Regions from separate parts of the Tardiphaga sp. 215_C5_N2_1 genome, predicted to be linked through region 1. Evidence: predicted binding sites of a transcription regulator. Region 1 holds the regulator's gene; each other region holds the start of a gene.
The links. The regulator PhoB, encoded in region 1, activates phosphate uptake and scavenging genes when phosphate is short. The targets are predictions, from matches to a motif close to TGTCATNNANCTGTCAT.

Region 1 (4,249 bases):
CGAGTTGATCGAGTTCGATCAGACCAACAAGATCTTCACGTCGCCGACCGACCGCCGCACCCAGGATTACATCACCGGCCGCTTCGGCTGACGCGACATATTCGCGGGAGGAATTTGAGATGGCTTTTGAACACACCACCAAGGCTTTCGATGACGATCTGCAGGAGCTGACCCGTCTCGTCGCCGAGATGGGTGGCCTTGCGGAACGGCAGATCGTCGAATCCGTCGATGCGCTGATCCGCCGGGACGTCGCGCTCGGTGCGCGCGTCGTCGCCACTGACTCCGAGATCGACCAGTTGCAGCGCACGATCGAAGAGCGCGCCGTGCTGACCATCGCCAAGCGCCAGCCGATGGCTGTCGATTTGCGCGAGATCGTCGGCGCGCTGCGCGTCGCCACCGATCTGGAACGCATCGGCGATCTTTCCAAGAATATCGGCAAGCGCGTCAATGCACTCGACAGCGACTTCCATCCGCTGAAGCTGATCCGCGGCCTCGAGCACATGACCGACCTCGTGACCACCCAGGTCAAGGCTGTGCTCGACGCCTATGCCGCACACGATCTGCCCGCTGCGATGACGGTGTGGAAGGGCGACGAGGAAATCGACGCGATCTGCACCTCGCTGTTCCGCGAACTCCTGACCTATATGATGGAAGACCCGCGTAATATTTCGTTCTGTATCCACCTGATGTTCTGCGCCAAGAACATCGAGCGGATCGGTGACCATGCCACCAATATTGCGGAAACCGTGTTCTACATGATCGAGGGCCAGCAGATCCTCGACAAGCGCCCGAAGGGCGACATGACCACATTCGCGAATACGCCGACGGTCTGAAGCATGATCAGGAAAAGTGGAAGCCAGTCTTCCGCAAGGATCATGATTTAAAGACTTGTCGGACGTCACTGAGGGTATTGATCAAGATGGCTGTGAATGCACGCATTCTGGTTGTGGAAGATGAAGAGGCGCTAACGACGCTGCTTCGCTACAACCTCGACGCCGAAGGCTATGATGTTGAAACCGTCGCTCGCGGCGACGATGCCGACACCCGCTTGAAGGAGCGGGTGCCGGATCTCGTGGTGCTCGACTGGATGCTGCCGGGCCTGTCCGGCATCGAACTGTGCCGCCGCTTGCGCGCACGGCCCGAAACCAAGGCATTGCCGATCATCATGCTGACGGCGCGCGGCGAAGAGAGCGAGCGCGTTCGCGGTCTCGCCACCGGTGCCGACGACTACATCGTCAAGCCGTTCTCCGTGCCGGAGCTCCTGGCCCGCGTGAAGGGTCTGCTCCGTCGTGCAGCTCCCGAGCGTCTCGCCACCGTCCTGGCGTTTGGCGACATCGAACTCGACCGCGACAAGCGCCGCGTCGTGCGCTCAAGCCGTCCGATCGATCTCGGTCCGACCGAATATCGCCTGCTGGAGTTCTTCCTGGAACATCCGGGCCGCGTGTTCAGCCGCGAGCAGTTGCTCGACAGCGTCTGGGGCCGCGACATCTATATCGACGAGCGCACGGTCGACGTGCATATCGGCCGCCTGCGCAAGCTGCTCAATCCCGCCGGCGAGCCCGATCCGATCCGCACCGTGCGCGGTGCCGGCTACGCGCTGGACGACCGGTTCGACAAGGCGGCGGAGTAGGTGTCTTCCTTCTCCCCGCCTGCGGGGAGAAGGTGGCCCGGCATAGCGCAGCGACGCCGGGTCGGATGAGGGGGACTCTCCATCGGCTTCGGAGTCTGTGGAGCGCGCCCCTCACCCGACGCCCTCATGCTTCGCATGCGGACGTCGACCTCTCCGCCTGCGGGGAGAGGTTAGAAGCCCCAAACAAAAAAATGCCCGGCTCATCACCGGGCATTTTCTTTGGCTTGGATATCTTCCAGCTCAGCGCGTCGGCTTCGGCACCGCGCGGCGGCGGTCGCTTGCCGGCTGATAGGCGATGCGCGAGTGATGCGCGCAATAGGGGGCGCCGGCCAGGGCCTTGCCGCCGCAGAAATAGAAGTCCGCGCTCGACGGATCGCCGATCGGCCAATGGCAGGTGGCTTCGTTGAGTTCGACCAGCGACAGGCGCTGGCTGATCGGCACGATGTTGTCATAGGCGATCGGGTCGGGCTCGGCCTCGATCTCGTAATTATGGGCCAGCGCGGTATTGCCGCGTGCCATCGGGCGGGCAACGCGTACCATCTGCTGCGCCGGGCGCGCCTTGCGCTGCCGCGGAGCTGCCGAGGAGGGGCTCTTGGCACGGCCGGACAGGCCAAGGCGGTGAACCTTGCCGATCACGGCGTTGCGGGTCACGTTACCGAGTTCCGCAGCGATCTGGCTGGCGGAAAGGCCGCCTTCCCAGAGTTTCTTCAACTGTTCGACGCGATCGTCGGTCCATGTCATTACCGTCATCGCCGTTTTCCCTTCGTGAGCGCCGGCCTGACCGGGCAGCGCTGCGAGTTGAGACTTCAAAAATCCCTGCGGTCAGAATCCTTTAGCGCTCACCGGGCGCGAATTTCGCGTCCGGCTGTTACGCCGCACTGGATGTGTCAAAAGGATCTACCGCCGCACGAGATGTCGTATCCGACGAGGCAAAAGCTACAATATGCCGTGACTCGCGCGCAAGAGTCGGGCATGCCGCGTCCACATGCTTCTGCAAGTAAAGCTGCAAAATCGGCTTTTTCTGCGACTCCGTGTGACTCGAAAGCCGCAGTGCGCGGTTGACAGTCTTCACAGCACACATAGAATAATGCCCACGTGCCGCCCGAGAAGGGCGGCACGTTTCGTTTCTAGGGTCCGTTGTTCGATTTCGCACAGTTGTCATCGACGCGGCCGCAGTCTTTTCGATCGGATCGGTTATGACCAGCAACGCAACGTCTTCGCCCCTCTCTCAGGCTCACTTGCTGCCTGTTTTCGCGCGTGCGGATGTCGCTTTCGAGCGCGGTGAAGGCGCGTGGCTGATTGGAACCGATGGCGAGCGCTATCTCGATTTCACCAGCGGCGTTGCCGTGAACGCACTTGGCCATGCGCACCCACATATGGTTGCCGCATTGCAGGAGCAGGCCACCAAGCTCTGGCATATGTCGAACCTGTTCAAGAGCCCGGACGGCGAGCGCCTCGCCGCGCGGCTGTGCGAACAAAGCTTTGCCGACTTCGTGTTCTTCGCCAATTCGGGTGCGGAAGCGATGGAATGCGCGATCAAGGTGACCCGCCACTATCATTTCTCCAAGGGCCATCCCGAGCGCACGCGCATCATCACCTTTGAAGGCGCGTTCCATGGCCGCACCCTCGGCACGCTCGCGGCGACCGGCGCTGCCAAATATCTCGAAGGCTACGGCACGCCGCTCGACGGCTTCGATCAGTTGCCGCTCGGCGATATCGAAGCCGTTAAGAAGGCGATCGGTCCGAACACCGCCGGCATTCTCATCGAGCCGCTGCAGGGCGAAGGCGGCGTGCGCGCGCCGAGCAACGCGTTCTTCGGCGCATTGCGCGAACTCTGCGACAAGAACGGCATCCTGCTGATCTTCGACGAAGTGCAGACCGGCATGGGCCGCACCGGCGAGTTGTTCGCCTATCAGCGCATCGGCGTGACGCCGGATGTCATGTCGCTGGCCAAGGCGCTCGGCGGCGGTTTCCCCATCGGTGCGTGCCTCGTTACGGCGGAAGCGGCCGAAGGCATGGCGCCCGGCTCCCATGGTTCGACCTTCGGCGGCAATCCGCTGGCGGTCGCCGCGGCGAATTCCGTGCTCGATATCATGCTGAAGCCAGGCTTCTTCGACCATGTGAAGAAGATGTCGCTGTTGCTGAAACAGAAACTCGCGGGCGTGGTCGACGGCCATCCTGATGTGCTCAGCGAAGTGCGCGGCGAAGGTCTGCTGATCGGCCTCAAGGCTGTCGTGCCGGCCGGCGATCTCGTGGCCGCATTGCGTGACGCGAAGCTGCTGACGGTTGGTGCCGGCGACAATGTCGTGCGCTTCCTGCCGCCGCTGATCGTCAGCGAGTCCGAGATCGAGCAGGCCGTGCAGCGGCTGGAACAGGCTTGCGTGGCGCTCAGCTCACCTGCAAAGACGCAGGGAGCCGCGTGATGAGCACGTCACCGCGGCACTTCCTCGATCTCACGGCCGTGCCGGCCAGCGAGTTGCGCAATATCATGAACGCGGCTGCCGCCATGAAGGCGAAGCTGAAGGGGCGGGATGGCACGAATGCCGAGCCCGATCGTCCGCTCAAGAACAAGACGCTGGCGATGATCTTCGAAAAGCCCTCGACGCGCACCCGCGTGTC
Region 2 (4,249 bases), 960 kb from region 1:
CAGATGCCGATGGCCCTTTTCCTCTTCGGCCATCTCGCTGAAGACTTTCGCGGAATCGGGATAGCGCTCTGCCAGATCCTCGGCGAAGCTGAGATAGATCCGGCTGTCCTCTTCCTCGCTGGAGATCGCAACCGCCAGCACCTCGCGTTCGGTGAGGTCCGAAAACGCCTTCATATCAATGCCTTGCTCAGTTTAGAACTATTCTAATTTATATAAGAGCTGCTGTGCATTTGTCAAAGAGCTTTGCGCCTGCGCGGGCTGAACCTGTCGCTGGTCGGGAAGCAGTAGCGGCGACGAGAAGGATCGCAACGAACCGACCGTGCGTGCTCCGGAGGTCGCCCCGGCATTCGCACCGACCCCGACGTGGAGATGCTGCGGAGATCAGCGGCCGTCTGCAGGTGCTGTCGCTCACGAACGCGAGAAGGTCGACCTGGTGCAGGAGAAGTCGATGCATGGCCTACACCATCGACAGCGCGCTCACCTAAACTGCATACCTTTCCGCTTTCGTGCGTCACCGACCTCCGCTAGTTTGCCCGCAACAAACACGAGCTACCAAGGCCGATTCAGGGAGAAAAGCGGAATGCACGGACTTTCAATTCTTCGCGGTGTGGCGAGCGCATCGCTTATCGGAGCGCTCCTGTTGGCGACTCCGGCCGCCATCGCACAAACTGCGAATTATCCGAACCGGGCGATCACGCTGGTGCTCCCGTTCGCCGCAGGCAGCGGCACCGACACTACGACGCGCCTGATCGCCAAGGAGCTCGGCACCGCGCTGAACGCCAACACCGTGATCGACAACAAAGCCGGCGCCAATGGTTCGATCGCCGCCAGTTTCGTCGCCCGCGCCCCCGCCGACGGTTACACGCTGTTCGTCACGACCAACACGACGCATTCGGCCAATCCTTTTCTGCTCAAGACCATGAGCTATGATCCGATCAAGGATTTCACGCCGATCGCGCGCACCGGCGACCTGCCCTTCATGCTCGTGATCAATCCCGAGATTCCCGCCAACTCCGTGGAAGAGCTGATCGCGCTCGCCAAGAAAGAGCCGGGCAAGTACTCCTACGCATCGGGCAGTTCGTCGGCGATCGTCTCGGGCGCGACCTTTGCCCGCCTCGCCAAGCTCGATCTCCTGCACGTGCCTTACAAGAGCTCACCACCGGCGCTCACCGATGTCATCGCCGGCCGTGTCAGCATGATGTTCGTGGACGTCCCGACCGGCCTGCCGCATGTCAACGCCAAGGCGTTGAAGTCGCTCGCGGTGACCACCAAATATCGCTCCAAACTGCTGCCGGATCTGCCGACCATGGACGAGGCCGGCGTGAAGGGCTTCGACATTACGTCGTGGCAGGGCTATCTCGGCCCGGCCAACATGCCGAAAGACATCGTCGTCAAGCTCAACGCCGAAATCCGCAAGATCGTCGAGCGCCCCGAAATCCAGAAAGACCTGGCCAACCGCGGCATGGAAGCCTTTTCCGGTACGCCGGAAGAATTCGACGCCTTCCTGAAGGATCAGCTCAAGGTGTGGGAGAAGCTGATCACGGATGCAGGGATCGAGAAGCAGTAGGCGCATTTCAGATAGAACCGCACGGCAGCTATGTTCGTCATGCCCGGCGAATGCCGGGTATCCACGTCTCGGCCACAAAGAAGACGTGGATGGCCGGGACATCCAGCGAAGCCGCGCTTCGCGCTTTGCCCGGCCATGACGATGGTTTTGCGTGGGTTGAACGAAGAGGAACCGCGCCTAACCCGCAGACTCGGCGACTGCATGTCGCAGGGTTTTCCCCTCTCGTCATTTTCTTGTCACGGAACTGTCAGCGCAGCGTAACGCCCGCGCCCCAGAACACGCCGCATGGTCACCACAAAGGAGACAACCATGCGCAGCACATTCCTCTGCTCCGTCGCTTACCTCGTCATGCTTTCTTCCGCAGCCTTTGCGCAGTCGGAAGGCGAATTTCCAGCCAAACTCGCCGGCCATGCCGTGCTGCCGGCGACGTCGACCATCGACGCCCCTGCCGACGCACCGAATGACCTGAAGACCTCGGGCAAATACACCACCGGCAAGCGCGTCGACGCGCTCGGCACCGTGATGGGCAAGTCCTATGAGCGCGCCACCGGCATCTCGCTGCCGATGAAGGGCCAGCCGCTGCAGGGCCATTCCGGCATCAAGGTGATGCCCGACGGTTCGTTCTGGGTGCTGACCGACAATGGCGCCGGCTCGCGCTACAATTCGGCCGACTACATGATCTATCTCAATCATCACAAGATCGACTGGAAGAACGGCAAGGTCGAGCGTCAGGCCACCGTGTTCCTGCACGATCCCGACAAGAAGGTGCCGTTCCGCATCGTTCATGAAGACACCGCCAAGCGCTACCTGACCGGCGCCGATGTCGACACCGAAGGCTTCCAGATCGTCGGCGACAATTTCTGGATCGGCGAGGAATTCGGCCCCTACATCATCAAGGCCGACAAGACCGGCAAGGTTCTGGCTGTGTTCGACACCGTCGCCGACGGCAAGCCGGTGCGTTCGCCCGACCATTGGTCGGTGCAGTCGCCGGGTGCGCCGGGCGCCACCTACACCACCGTCAATCTGCGCCGCTCCAAGGGCTATGAAGGCTTCGCCTCCTCCAAGGATGGCAAGTTCCTCTACGGCCTGCTCGAAGGCCCCATCTGGGATGCCGAGAAGAAGGACTGGGAAAAGGTCGACGGCAAGGAAGCTTCGCGCATCCTGGAATTCGACGTCGCCAACGAGAAGTTCACCGGTCGCTACTGGCAGTACGTGTTCGAACAGAACGGCAATGCCATTGGCGACTTCAACATGATCACCGCCGACAACGGCCTGATCATCGAGCGTGACAACGGCGAAGGCACCAAGGACAAGGCCTGCGCCGACGGCAAGCGCGGTGAAGACTGCTTCCCGGATCTCGCCAAGTTCAAGAAGGTCTACAAGATCGAACTGAACGACGCCAATGTCGGCAAGCCCGTTCGCAAGATTGGTTTCATCGACCTGATGAAAATCCAGGACCCGAACAAGCTGGCCCGCAAGCCGCTGAATGACGGCGTGCTGACCTTCCCGTTCTTCACCATCGAGAACGTCGACCAGGTTGACGCCACCCACATCATCGTCGGCAACGACAACAACCTGCCGTTCTCGTCGAGCCGCGAGCCGAACAAGGCCGACGACAACGAGTTCGTGCTGCTCGAAGTCGCCGACTTCCTGAAGGCGAAGTAAGCAACGCGAACAGGCCCCCGCCTGAAACGACGAAAGCCCTCCCGCAAGGGAGGGCTTTTTGCGTTAGAGCGTGATCTACTTTCCTCTCCCACAAGGGGAGAGAGGGGAAGAGGAGCCTCTACGCCGCACGCACCTTGGTCAGGAACTCGTCCACCGCCGTCCGCAACATGCCGGACTGGGTGTCGAGCTCCCTGGCATTCGACAACACCTGCGAGGCCGCCGTCCCGGTCGCTTCCGCTGCGCTGCTGACGCCGCCGATATGCTCGCTGATTTCACTGGAGCCCGCCGCGACCGACTGAATGTTGCGCGCGATTTCCCGCGTGGCCTCGCCCTGCTCCTGGACGGCCGTGGAGATGCTGGTGGTGATCTCGCTCATCTGCGCGATGGTCCCCGTAATGGCGCTGATCGAAAGCACGGCTTCGCTGGTGGACGCCTGCATGGCGGCGACCTGGGCGGAGATCTCTTCGGTAGCCTTGGCGGTCTGGCTCGCCAATGCCTTCACTTCAGAGGCGACGACCGCAAAGCCGCGGCCGGATTCACCGGCACGCGCCGCTTCGATGGTCGCATTCAGCGCGAGCAGATTGGTCTGGGAGGCGATGCTGTGGATCAACTGAACCACTTCGCCGATCTTCTCCGCGCCGCTGGACAGCAGCTGAACGGTCGCATTGGTGCGCTCCGCGTCGCCGACTGCCTTGCTCGCAATTTGGCTCGACTGCGAGACCTGCCGCAAGACTTCGCTGACCGAAGCCGACAATTCCTCGGCGGCGGCTGCAACCGTGCTGACATTGTCAGACGACCGCTCCGACGCAGCGCCGACCGTCGATGCACGCGAACTGGCATCGCTGGCGGTCGCCGTCATGGATTGTGCGGTGGTCTGCATCCCTGCCGCTGCCGTCGATACCGAGCGAACAATCCCGTTGACGCTGCGTTCGAAATCATCGGCGATGCTCTCCATGGTCGAACGCCGCTCGGCAGACGCGCGCGCTTGCGTCTCGGCTTCGATCTTGTCGAGCCCGC
Region 3 (4,249 bases), 200 kb from region 1:
AATGGCTTCCATCCCTCAAGCGCAGCGTAGCTGCGCGTAGTTGGGAGGGTCGGCCGATAGGCCGGGGTGGGGTCTCTCCCACGGAAGGACGGAGTGTGTGGCAACACCCCACCCGTCACGATGCTCGCTGAACGCTCGCAGTCGTGCCACCCTCCCCCTAGCGTGGCTACGCCACGCTAGGGGGAGGGATAAGCGGAGCTCCGTTACTTCTTCACACCCAATCCCAACGCGTCCGCCATCACGCGAAACACTTCCGTATTATCCATCGCGCCCTTCACGCGGTCGCTGCCGGGACCGGTGGCGGTGAGGATCACGTCCTCGCCGGAATGCACGCTGGCGCCCATCATTGCCGGCAGGTTGCCGAGCCGCAGCATGCTGCCGGGCGCATTCTTGTATTTCTCGTTGGCCTTGAAAGTTCCGGGCTCGTCGCCTTTCTCAGTCGGAGCGTTCGGGTTGTCGAGCTTCGGCCGCAGCGTCTCGTAGTGATCGGGAAGGCTCGCCGACATGATCGCAAGCCGCCGGCTGACATCGACGCGCGATGGATAGCCTTCGGCGTCCGGCGCGGGATAGTTCGGGAACCCGGCCTTCTCATAGACGCCAAGCCGTTCGCGCAGCGGCAGGTTTGACTCCTTGCTCATGTCGTCATTGACGGTGCCGACGAGACTGTTGGGATGGCTGTGGTCGGAGACGACAAGGATCAGCGTATCGTCGCCGCGCTTGGCGGCCCAGTCGCGCGCCAGCTTCACGGCATTGTCGAGCATGATGACGTCATAGACGGCGCGGTCCATGTCGAGCAGATGGGCGTATTTGTCGATCAAGCCGGACTCGACCATCAGGAAGAAGCCGTTGTCGTTGCGCGACAGGATCTTGAGCGCGCCATGCACCTGCTCGGTCAAATCAGGCTGCTGCGGAAATTTCTTCACGCCGCCGCCGCCGAGAAACTTGCGGTCCAGTACGCCGTCCATATTGCCAGGCGTAAAAAGTCCAAGCAGCTTGCGCGTCTCCGGCTTCTTGGCGAGGCCGTTCAGTTCGGGCGCCGTGGTCGCCACCGAATAACCGGCATCGCGAAATCGCGCGACATAGTCGATGTCATCCTTGCGCTTCGAGGCCGTGGCCGCCTGCGGCAGAAAATTCGCTGCGCCGCCGCCCATCAATACGTCCGGCTTGGCCGCAAGGAACTGCGCAACGATCTCGTCATAGGCCGCGCGGCGGCGGGTATGCGCGATCATTGCGGCGGGCGTCGCGTCCTCGACCTCGGTATTGGTGACGATGCCGATCGCCAGATCGAGCTTGCGCTTCGCGAGGCTGGTGATGGTTTCGACCTGCGGGTCGTCGAATACATTCGCGGTGCGATCCGCATAGACGCCCATCGCATTGGTCGCGGTCTTGTGGCCGGTGGCATAGGCGCTGGCTGAATTCGCGGAGTCGGTGATGATGGAGTCGGAGCCCGCCGTTGCTACCATCGCCATATGCGGCATGTCGTCCATCGCGAGCTTGCCGCGGCTCTTGCCTTCGGAAATGCCCTTCGACAGCAAGCGTGCGCCGACGCGATGCGCTAGCGACATGCCGTCGCCGATGAACAGGATCACGTTCTTCGCCTTGCGCGGGCCAGTGTCGTAGACGTTCCACGTCACCGCGCGGCTGCGCACGCCGTCGCTGACTTCGATCTTGTAAGTCCCGGCTCTATCGAGCGTCACGTCGCGCAGCAGCAGCGCGGACTGATCCTTGCCGTCTTCCTTCGCGATGTAATCAGCGGATTTGCCGAACGCTGCGGTCTGATCGGCGCCGTTGATCGTCACCTTGATGTCGGTGACCTGAACGAGTTCGGGAAACTCGACCTTGAAGTCGAATTTCGCGCCCGCGAGGATATCAGCGCGGTCGAGCGGATAGATCGTCTGCGCGCAGATTGGCGCGCTCATGAAAAAAGCCGCAAACGCGGCCAGCAACGACGTGTTTCTCATGGTGGACGTCCCGAGCGAGAGCCTGCGTGAGGCGATGTCCTTCCAATACGACGGCCGGATGACGTGACGACGACATCCGGCCGCTAGATCGTAGGGCAGATTAGCGAAGCGTAATCCACCGCCGAGGCTGTAACGACGATCGGCGGGCTACGGCTTCGCCTAACCCGCCTTACTTGTCACAGCCGCACCGCGCAATTCAGCTCTTGTCGTTCTCGAGCTTCGGAATGTTTGACCCCTCACCGGCGCTCAATAGACCCGTCTTCGAATACAGATCCAGCTTGGCGCGGGTATCGGTGATGTCGAGATTGCGCATGGTGAGCTGGCCGATGCGGTCTGCAGGCGTGAACGGCGCATCCTCGACCTTCTCCATGCTGAGCCGCTCCGGTGCATAGGTCAGGTTGGGGCTCTCGGTGTTCAGGATCGAGTAGTCGTTGCCGCGGCGCAGCTCGAGCGTCACCTCGCCGGTGATCGCGCGGGCCACCCAGCGCTGCGCGGTCTCGCGCAGCATCAAGGCCTGGGAATCGAACCAGCGGCCCTGATAGAGCAGCCGGCCGAGCTTCATGCCGCTCATGCGATACTGCTCGATGGTGTCTTCGTTGTGGATGCCGGTCACGAGACGCTCATAGGCGATGTGCAGCAGCGCCATGCCCGGCGCCTCGTAGATGCCGCGGCTCTTCGCCTCGATGATCCGATTCTCGATCTGGTCGCTCATGCCGAGGCCATGGCGGCCACCGATCACATTGGCCTCCAGGAACAGCGCGACAGGATCGGTGAAGGTCTGGCCGTTCAGCGCAACCGGCTGGCCATCCACAAACCGCACCACGACCTTCTCGGCCTTGACGGCGCAGTCGTCGCGCCAGAACGGCACGCCCATGATCGGGTTGACGATCTTGATGCCGCTGTCGAGCTGTTCGAGATCCTTGGCTTCGTGCGTTGCGCCGAGCAGGTTGCTGTCGGTCGAATACGCCTTCTCGGCGCTCATCTTGTAGGCGAAGCCGTGGGCGGTCATGAAGGCCGACATTTCGGCGCGGCCGCCCAGTTCGTCGATGAATTGATCGTCGAGCCAGGGCTTGTAGATCTTCAGCTCCGGATTGGTCAGCAATCCGTAGCGGTAGAACCGCTCGATATCGTTGCCCTTATAGGTCGAGCCATCGCCCCAGATATTGACGCCGTCTTCCTTCATGGCCGAGACCAGCATCGTGCCGGTGACGGCGCGCCCGAGCGGCGTGGTGTTGAAATAGGCGATGCCGCCGGTCGAGACATGGAAGGCGCCGGCTTGAATCGCGGCGATGCCTTCATGGACCAGCTGGGCGCGACAATCGACGAGGCGCGCCTTCTCGGCGCCGAACTCCATCGCCTTGCGGGGAATCTCGTCGTAGTCGGCTTCGTCAGGCTGGCCGAGATTGGCGGTATAGGCAAAGACCTTGGCGCCCTTCTGCTTCATCCAGAGCAGCGCCGCTGACGTGTCGAGGCCGCCGGAGAAAGCGATGCCGACGTTTTTGCCCTTGGGCAGGCTCTTCAAGATCGTGGTCATGGAACGTCCAATCGGGGCAATTTCTGCGGCCAGCGATAGCCCGGCCGGGCAAAGCGCGTCAACGCGGCATCCGCTTGAGGCCGCTCAATCGTGGTGCTGCTCGGTGATCCGGTTGACGAAAGACGGCTTTGGCTGCCGCCCGATCATGCGCAGGCGCCAGCGATAGCCGGGCCAGGCGATCCTGGTCAGCCAGCGATCGACATCCTCATCCGTCATCCGGGTCGAGGGCCAGCGGTAAATCCATCCGTGAATCAACCAGATAACCACGAACGACACGAGGCCGGCGATGGTCACGTCGGTAAAGAAATGGCCGCCGAAAGCCATCCGCCAGCCCGAGGTGGCGATTCCGAACACCGTCGCTGCCACATAGGCGTAGGGCCGCACCGAGGGCGGCGCGAGCGCGGCCGGAGCATAGGTCCAGAAGGCCGTGGCGCCCTCACCCGAGAAGAACGAGCAGTTGCGGCCGCATTGGCCGGTCGGATCCCACCAGGCCTTGTATTGCCAGGGGCCATTGAATTCGGAGACCATCACCGGCCGCGGGCGGCCCCAGAAGGTCTTGAAGGTCAGATTGGTCAGGACCCCGGCCGACATCAGCATGGTGAGGATCAGGAAGGCCATGGTGCGGCCCTTCACCAGCAGTGGCCGGTTCGGCCAGATCAGCTTCACGATCAGCGCGAGGATCGAGGGCGCGACAAAGGCCCATGCGATCCACATCGCCGCATCGCGGGCGAATTGCGCATAGGGCAGCGACGTC
Region 4 (4,249 bases), 2.9 Mb from region 1:
GCACTCGGCGGTGGTTCGGTGCGCGACATGCTGCTCGGGCATTATCCGTTGTGGTGGGTGAAGAGCCCTTATCTGCTGCTGCTGACCGGCGGTGCGGCGCTGCTGACCATCGGGCTTGCGCGCGTGGTGCATCGCTTCCACGCGCTGTTTCTGGTGCTCGATGCCATCGGCCTCGTGGTCTTCACCATCATGGGCTGCAACATCGCGCTCGCCATGGATCAGCCGCTGCTGATCGTGGTCGTGGCCGGAATGATCACCGGCTGCGTCGGCGGCGTGCTCCGCGACGTGCTGTGCAACGACGTGCCGCTGCTGTTTCGCGCCGAACTCTATGCGAGCGTCTCGATCGTCACGGGGCTTCTCTATATCGGCGGCATCAAATACGGATTCAGTCCCGATCTGGTGACGCTGGTTGCAGCTGCAACCGGACTGGTGTTCCGCCTGCTGGCAATCCGGCTGAAGCTGGAGATGCCGAAATTCATCTATGACAGCGACGCCAAATAGCGCTCTGCATCAGCGCAGCCCCATGCAGCTGGCATAGAACGTCGTCGTGGCCGGCCAATCGGAAAAGACACCGCGCACGCCGACATCCTTCGCCAGCACGTCCAGCACCGTCAGCGTGTCGCCGTCGCGGTCGATGGCGGGTTTGACCGAGCGATGGAAGAAGCCCCCGCCGTTTGCGAGCGGCCCGTCGCGCTCCAGCGACCAGGTGATCAGATCGAGCCCGGCGTCGCGCGCCGCTTTGGCATATGGGGAGGGGACGATCTGACCGCTGCCATCGAGCGTCAGCAGCATGTAGATCGGAGGCGCGAGGATTTTCACGCCGGTGGCTTTCAGCTCCGGCATCGACGGTTTCCACGTTTCCGCGCGCATGTGATCGAAACCCGGTGTTTCATAGCGGCCGTCGAGATAGACCGCCTGCGCGCCGAATTCCGGCGCGGTGCGGATCCAGAACTTGATGTCGTTGAGATCGAAGCTCTGGGCAAATACGTCGCCAGGCGGAATGCCGGCGGCACGATATTCGTCGAGCATCTGGGTCGCGTATTTCTCCTGGCTGTAATCGCGGTCGAATGGCATCGGCACTTCCGGCGCCTTCAGCTCGGGCGTGAATTTGGCGCCGAGGCTCTTGATCAGCGCGATGCTCTCCGCATGGGTCATCAACGTGCCCGAGCTCGCATAAAGGTCGGTGCGCCAGCGCGGCGTGCCGTTCTGATATTCCGCAACGGTGGTCGCGGTCGTGTTGGCGGCATCCATCTTCGCCGTGAGCGTCCTGAACTCCGCCAGCGTGATGTCGCTGGTACAGCATTTCGCCGATGCCTTCTTGCCGGTCGCGGGATCGGCGGGGCTGAAGGGTTGTGTGCACTTCGCTGCAAGCGACGGCACCGACAGGATGTTCGTTGTCGTGTGCAGGTCGCATTGCGAATGACGGCAGACCAGCTGGCGGTCCTTCGTAAAGGTCACGTCGCATTCGATTACGCCGGCACCCATGCGTGCGGCGGCCAGATAGGACTCGCGGCTGTGCTCGGGGAATTGCAGCGGCGCGCCGCGATGGGCGATGGAAAAATCGCTCTTGCGAAACGGCCCGGTACAGGTGCTCAGCTTTGCCTTCAGCGGGCCGTCTTTCATCTTGTCGACGAGATAGAACGGCCGCGGACCCAGCTGCGGCTCGGGCAGTGCGATGGTGTCGGCGCGGCCGGTCGTCAGCGATGAGAGGCCGAGCAGCCCGGCCAGTATGAGACGACGCAAAGCGCGCGACATGACGATCTCCAGAATAGCGAAGTGCCATTCTGTCATCTTCGTGTGACGGCTGTAACCGGCGCGTGGGCAACAAAAAACCCCGCCATAGGCGGGGTCTTCGTCGTCAGGATTGTGCAGCGATCACCAGCGGCGGATGCAGCGGCCGTAGGGATTGCGGAAAAAGCCGGGGGGGCAGTAACCCGGGCCGCGCGGCGGCGGGCCGCGGAACATCGGGCGGCAACCGCCATAGGGACCACGGGCATAGCCGGGGCCGCAGCCTTGAGCGACCTGGATCACGCCTGCCGTCTCGACTGCGCTGAGCGGTGCCAGGGGCATTGCATTGGCGGCACCAAGGCCTCCGACGCTGACGGCGAACAGAGCCGCAGCAAAGATCGTCTTCATTCGTGTTCTCCCTCGATGGTGCCGCGATGCGGCGCAGAGAATAATGATGGCATCGCATCACCCGCTGCAGGACTCTTACGGGCAAGAAAATTGCTGGGGATCAACGCTGCACAGCACGATTAAGCCGATTCGATCTGAATACAGCATGAATGTTTCGGGATATCCGCGTAGCAGGGCGCGGCGGTTGCTACTTCGCCGCGAGAAATCCCAGCATCAATTCGTTGAATTTGGCCGGTGCATCGAGAAACACGATATGGCCCGCGTCCGGAAGCACCTCGGCCTTCGCGTTCGGCATCTTCGCCGCCAGCGCCTTGGCCAGATCGGCGTTCTGGCCCATCTTTGGCCGCAACGCTTCCGGCGCATTCGGCTTGCCCGGTGCGTTGTGATCGTCGGCGCCCATGATGAACAGGGTCGGCAGGGCGATCAGCGGAATTTCGTGGACCACGGGTTCGCGATAGATCATCTGCGCTGAACTGACGAAGGCGCGCAGCCAGCGCGGATATTCCGGCGACCCCTTGATGTTGAAACGCGCGTCGATGAAGGGCGTTACCTGGTCGGGCTGCATCTTCAGCGAATAGTTCACCTCGAGCTGTTTGCGGTAACCCTCCGCCGTCAGCTTGTCTTCGTTCTCCAAGATCTTCTCGGTCGGCGTCGGTGGCACATAGAGCCGATAGTCTTCCAGTCCGATCGGCGCCGCGAGCAGCAGGTGATCGATGCGATCGGGATAAGCGCGCGCGATACGGACGCTCAACATGCCGCCGAGGGAATGCGCAACGATGTCGAATTTCGCGATCCCGAGGTGATCCATCAGCGCAACAGTGTTGCGGGCAAGGTTGTCGAAATGCAGATCGCCTGATGGCTTCGATGATTTGCCGAAGCCGATCTGGTCGGGGACCACGACGCGGTAACCTGCATCGTTCAACGTGCCGATCACCGGCGCCCAGTAGCTCGATGGAAAATTGCGGCCGTGCAATAGCACCACGGTTCGGCCGTTCGGCTTGGTCGATGGCACGTCCATATAGGCCATGCGCAGCTGCTCGCCGTCATTGACCAGTGGCAGCATGTTGACGGGGTAGGGGTAAGGGAAGCCTTCGAGGCCTATGCCGTAAGGCTCGCGCGCCGCAGGAGGCTCGGCCGCTTGCGATGAGGTGAACGGCAGGGTTGCAATCAGCGCAGCGAGCAGCAGGCGGTTCATCGGGGGGCTCCGGGAGAAGGAAGGTCCGGCGCGGTTTCAAGCTGCATTGCGGCGAAGGTAAGCCGGCGTCTTCACGTTTTCCGGATGGCGTCGCCGGTGGTGCCGAACAATGCCTCGAAACGCTTCTCGCCGCTGCGGGTGAAATGCACCACGCGGCTGCCGGGCGAGGGGTCTCTGGCCGCCCATTTCATGGCAGTAAATGAGGTCATGATCGCGGCGCCAAGTGTCCCGGCCAGATGATGGCGCCGCTCGCTCCAGTCGAGGCAGGCCTTGCAGACCGGCCGGCGCGGATGCGTCAGCGTCGCCGGATCTATCTTCAATTCTTTAGCGACGAACCGGCTGCCCTGGGTCGTGAGTTCGATGACCCGCTCGGTCTGCCGGATCAGCTTTTGTGCCCGCATACTGTCGAGCATCTGCACGCCGAGATCGCCGGCGAGATGGTCGTAGCAAATCCGCGCGCGGCGCAATGCCGGTTCTTTCGGCCCAGTGCGAACGCGGAGATGGCCCGCGCGGGCTGCCAGGCCGGCCAGACCTTCCAGCACACCGGCGACATCGGGGCCGGTGAGGCGATAATAGCGATGGCGCCCTTGTTTTTCCGGCTCGATCAAGCCGCCGGCTTCGAGTTTGGAGAGGTGTGAACTCGCGGTCGGTGCCGTAATCCCGGCTTCCTGGGCGAGTTCGCTCGCAGTCAGCGCGCGGCCCGTCATCAGCGCCGTCAGCATATTGGCGCGTGCAGGATCGCCAACAAGTGCAGCGACCATGGCGATGTCGGGGCCTGCTTTCATACTTCGACGCTAATCAAAGTATTGCGGTCGAGCAAGCGGCTATATCCGGGCATCTGCAGAGGGAGCCGCCATGACGATCACTGTCTTCATTCGCTATCAGATCGATCCGTTCAAACGCGAATTGTTTGAAGCC

Region 2: the regulator PhoB is predicted to act here: its motif matches at 1,802-1,818, upstream of AB7828_RS27735 (esterase-like activity of phytase family protein).
Region 3: the regulator PhoB is predicted to act here: its motif matches at 2,009-2,025, upstream of AB7828_RS22250 (alkaline phosphatase).
Region 4: the regulator PhoB is predicted to act here: its motif matches at 1,786-1,802, upstream of AB7828_RS09155 (glycerophosphodiester phosphodiesterase family protein).

The regions. Positions count from the first base shown of each region.
Region 1 covers NZ_CP197240.1:4,867,949-4,872,197, forward strand. Annotated here, with positions in the region: gene pstB (phosphate ABC transporter ATP-binding protein PstB) at 1-91, shown strand, start outside; gene phoU (phosphate signaling complex protein PhoU) at 120-833, shown strand; gene phoB (phosphate regulon transcriptional regulator PhoB) at 926-1,630, shown strand; gene AB7828_RS23155 (GcrA family cell cycle regulator) at 1,871-2,380, opposite strand; gene AB7828_RS23160 (aspartate aminotransferase family protein) at 2,827-4,053, shown strand; gene argF (ornithine carbamoyltransferase) at 4,053-4,249, shown strand, end outside.
Region 2 covers NZ_CP197240.1:5,831,641-5,835,889, reverse strand. Annotated here, with positions in the region: gene mbfA (iron exporter MbfA) at 1-174, opposite strand, end outside; gene AB7828_RS27740 (Bug family tripartite tricarboxylate transporter substrate binding protein) at 638-1,567, shown strand; gene AB7828_RS27735 (esterase-like activity of phytase family protein) at 1,877-3,232, shown strand; gene AB7828_RS27730 (methyl-accepting chemotaxis protein) at 3,351-4,249, opposite strand, start outside.
Region 3 covers NZ_CP197240.1:4,664,466-4,668,714, forward strand. Annotated here, with positions in the region: gene AB7828_RS22250 (alkaline phosphatase) at 204-1,961, opposite strand; gene argG (argininosuccinate synthase) at 2,158-3,495, opposite strand; gene AB7828_RS22260 (phosphatase PAP2 family protein) at 3,580-4,249, opposite strand, start outside.
Region 4 covers NZ_CP197240.1:1,926,476-1,930,724, reverse strand. Annotated here, with positions in the region: gene AB7828_RS09160 (trimeric intracellular cation channel family protein) at 1-501, shown strand, start outside; gene AB7828_RS09155 (glycerophosphodiester phosphodiesterase family protein) at 511-1,755, opposite strand; gene AB7828_RS09150 (GCG_CRPN prefix-to-repeats domain-containing protein) at 1,876-2,136, opposite strand; gene AB7828_RS09145 (alpha/beta fold hydrolase) at 2,324-3,331, opposite strand; gene AB7828_RS09140 (ArsR/SmtB family transcription factor) at 3,403-4,116, opposite strand; gene AB7828_RS09135 (NIPSNAP family protein) at 4,187-4,249, shown strand, end outside.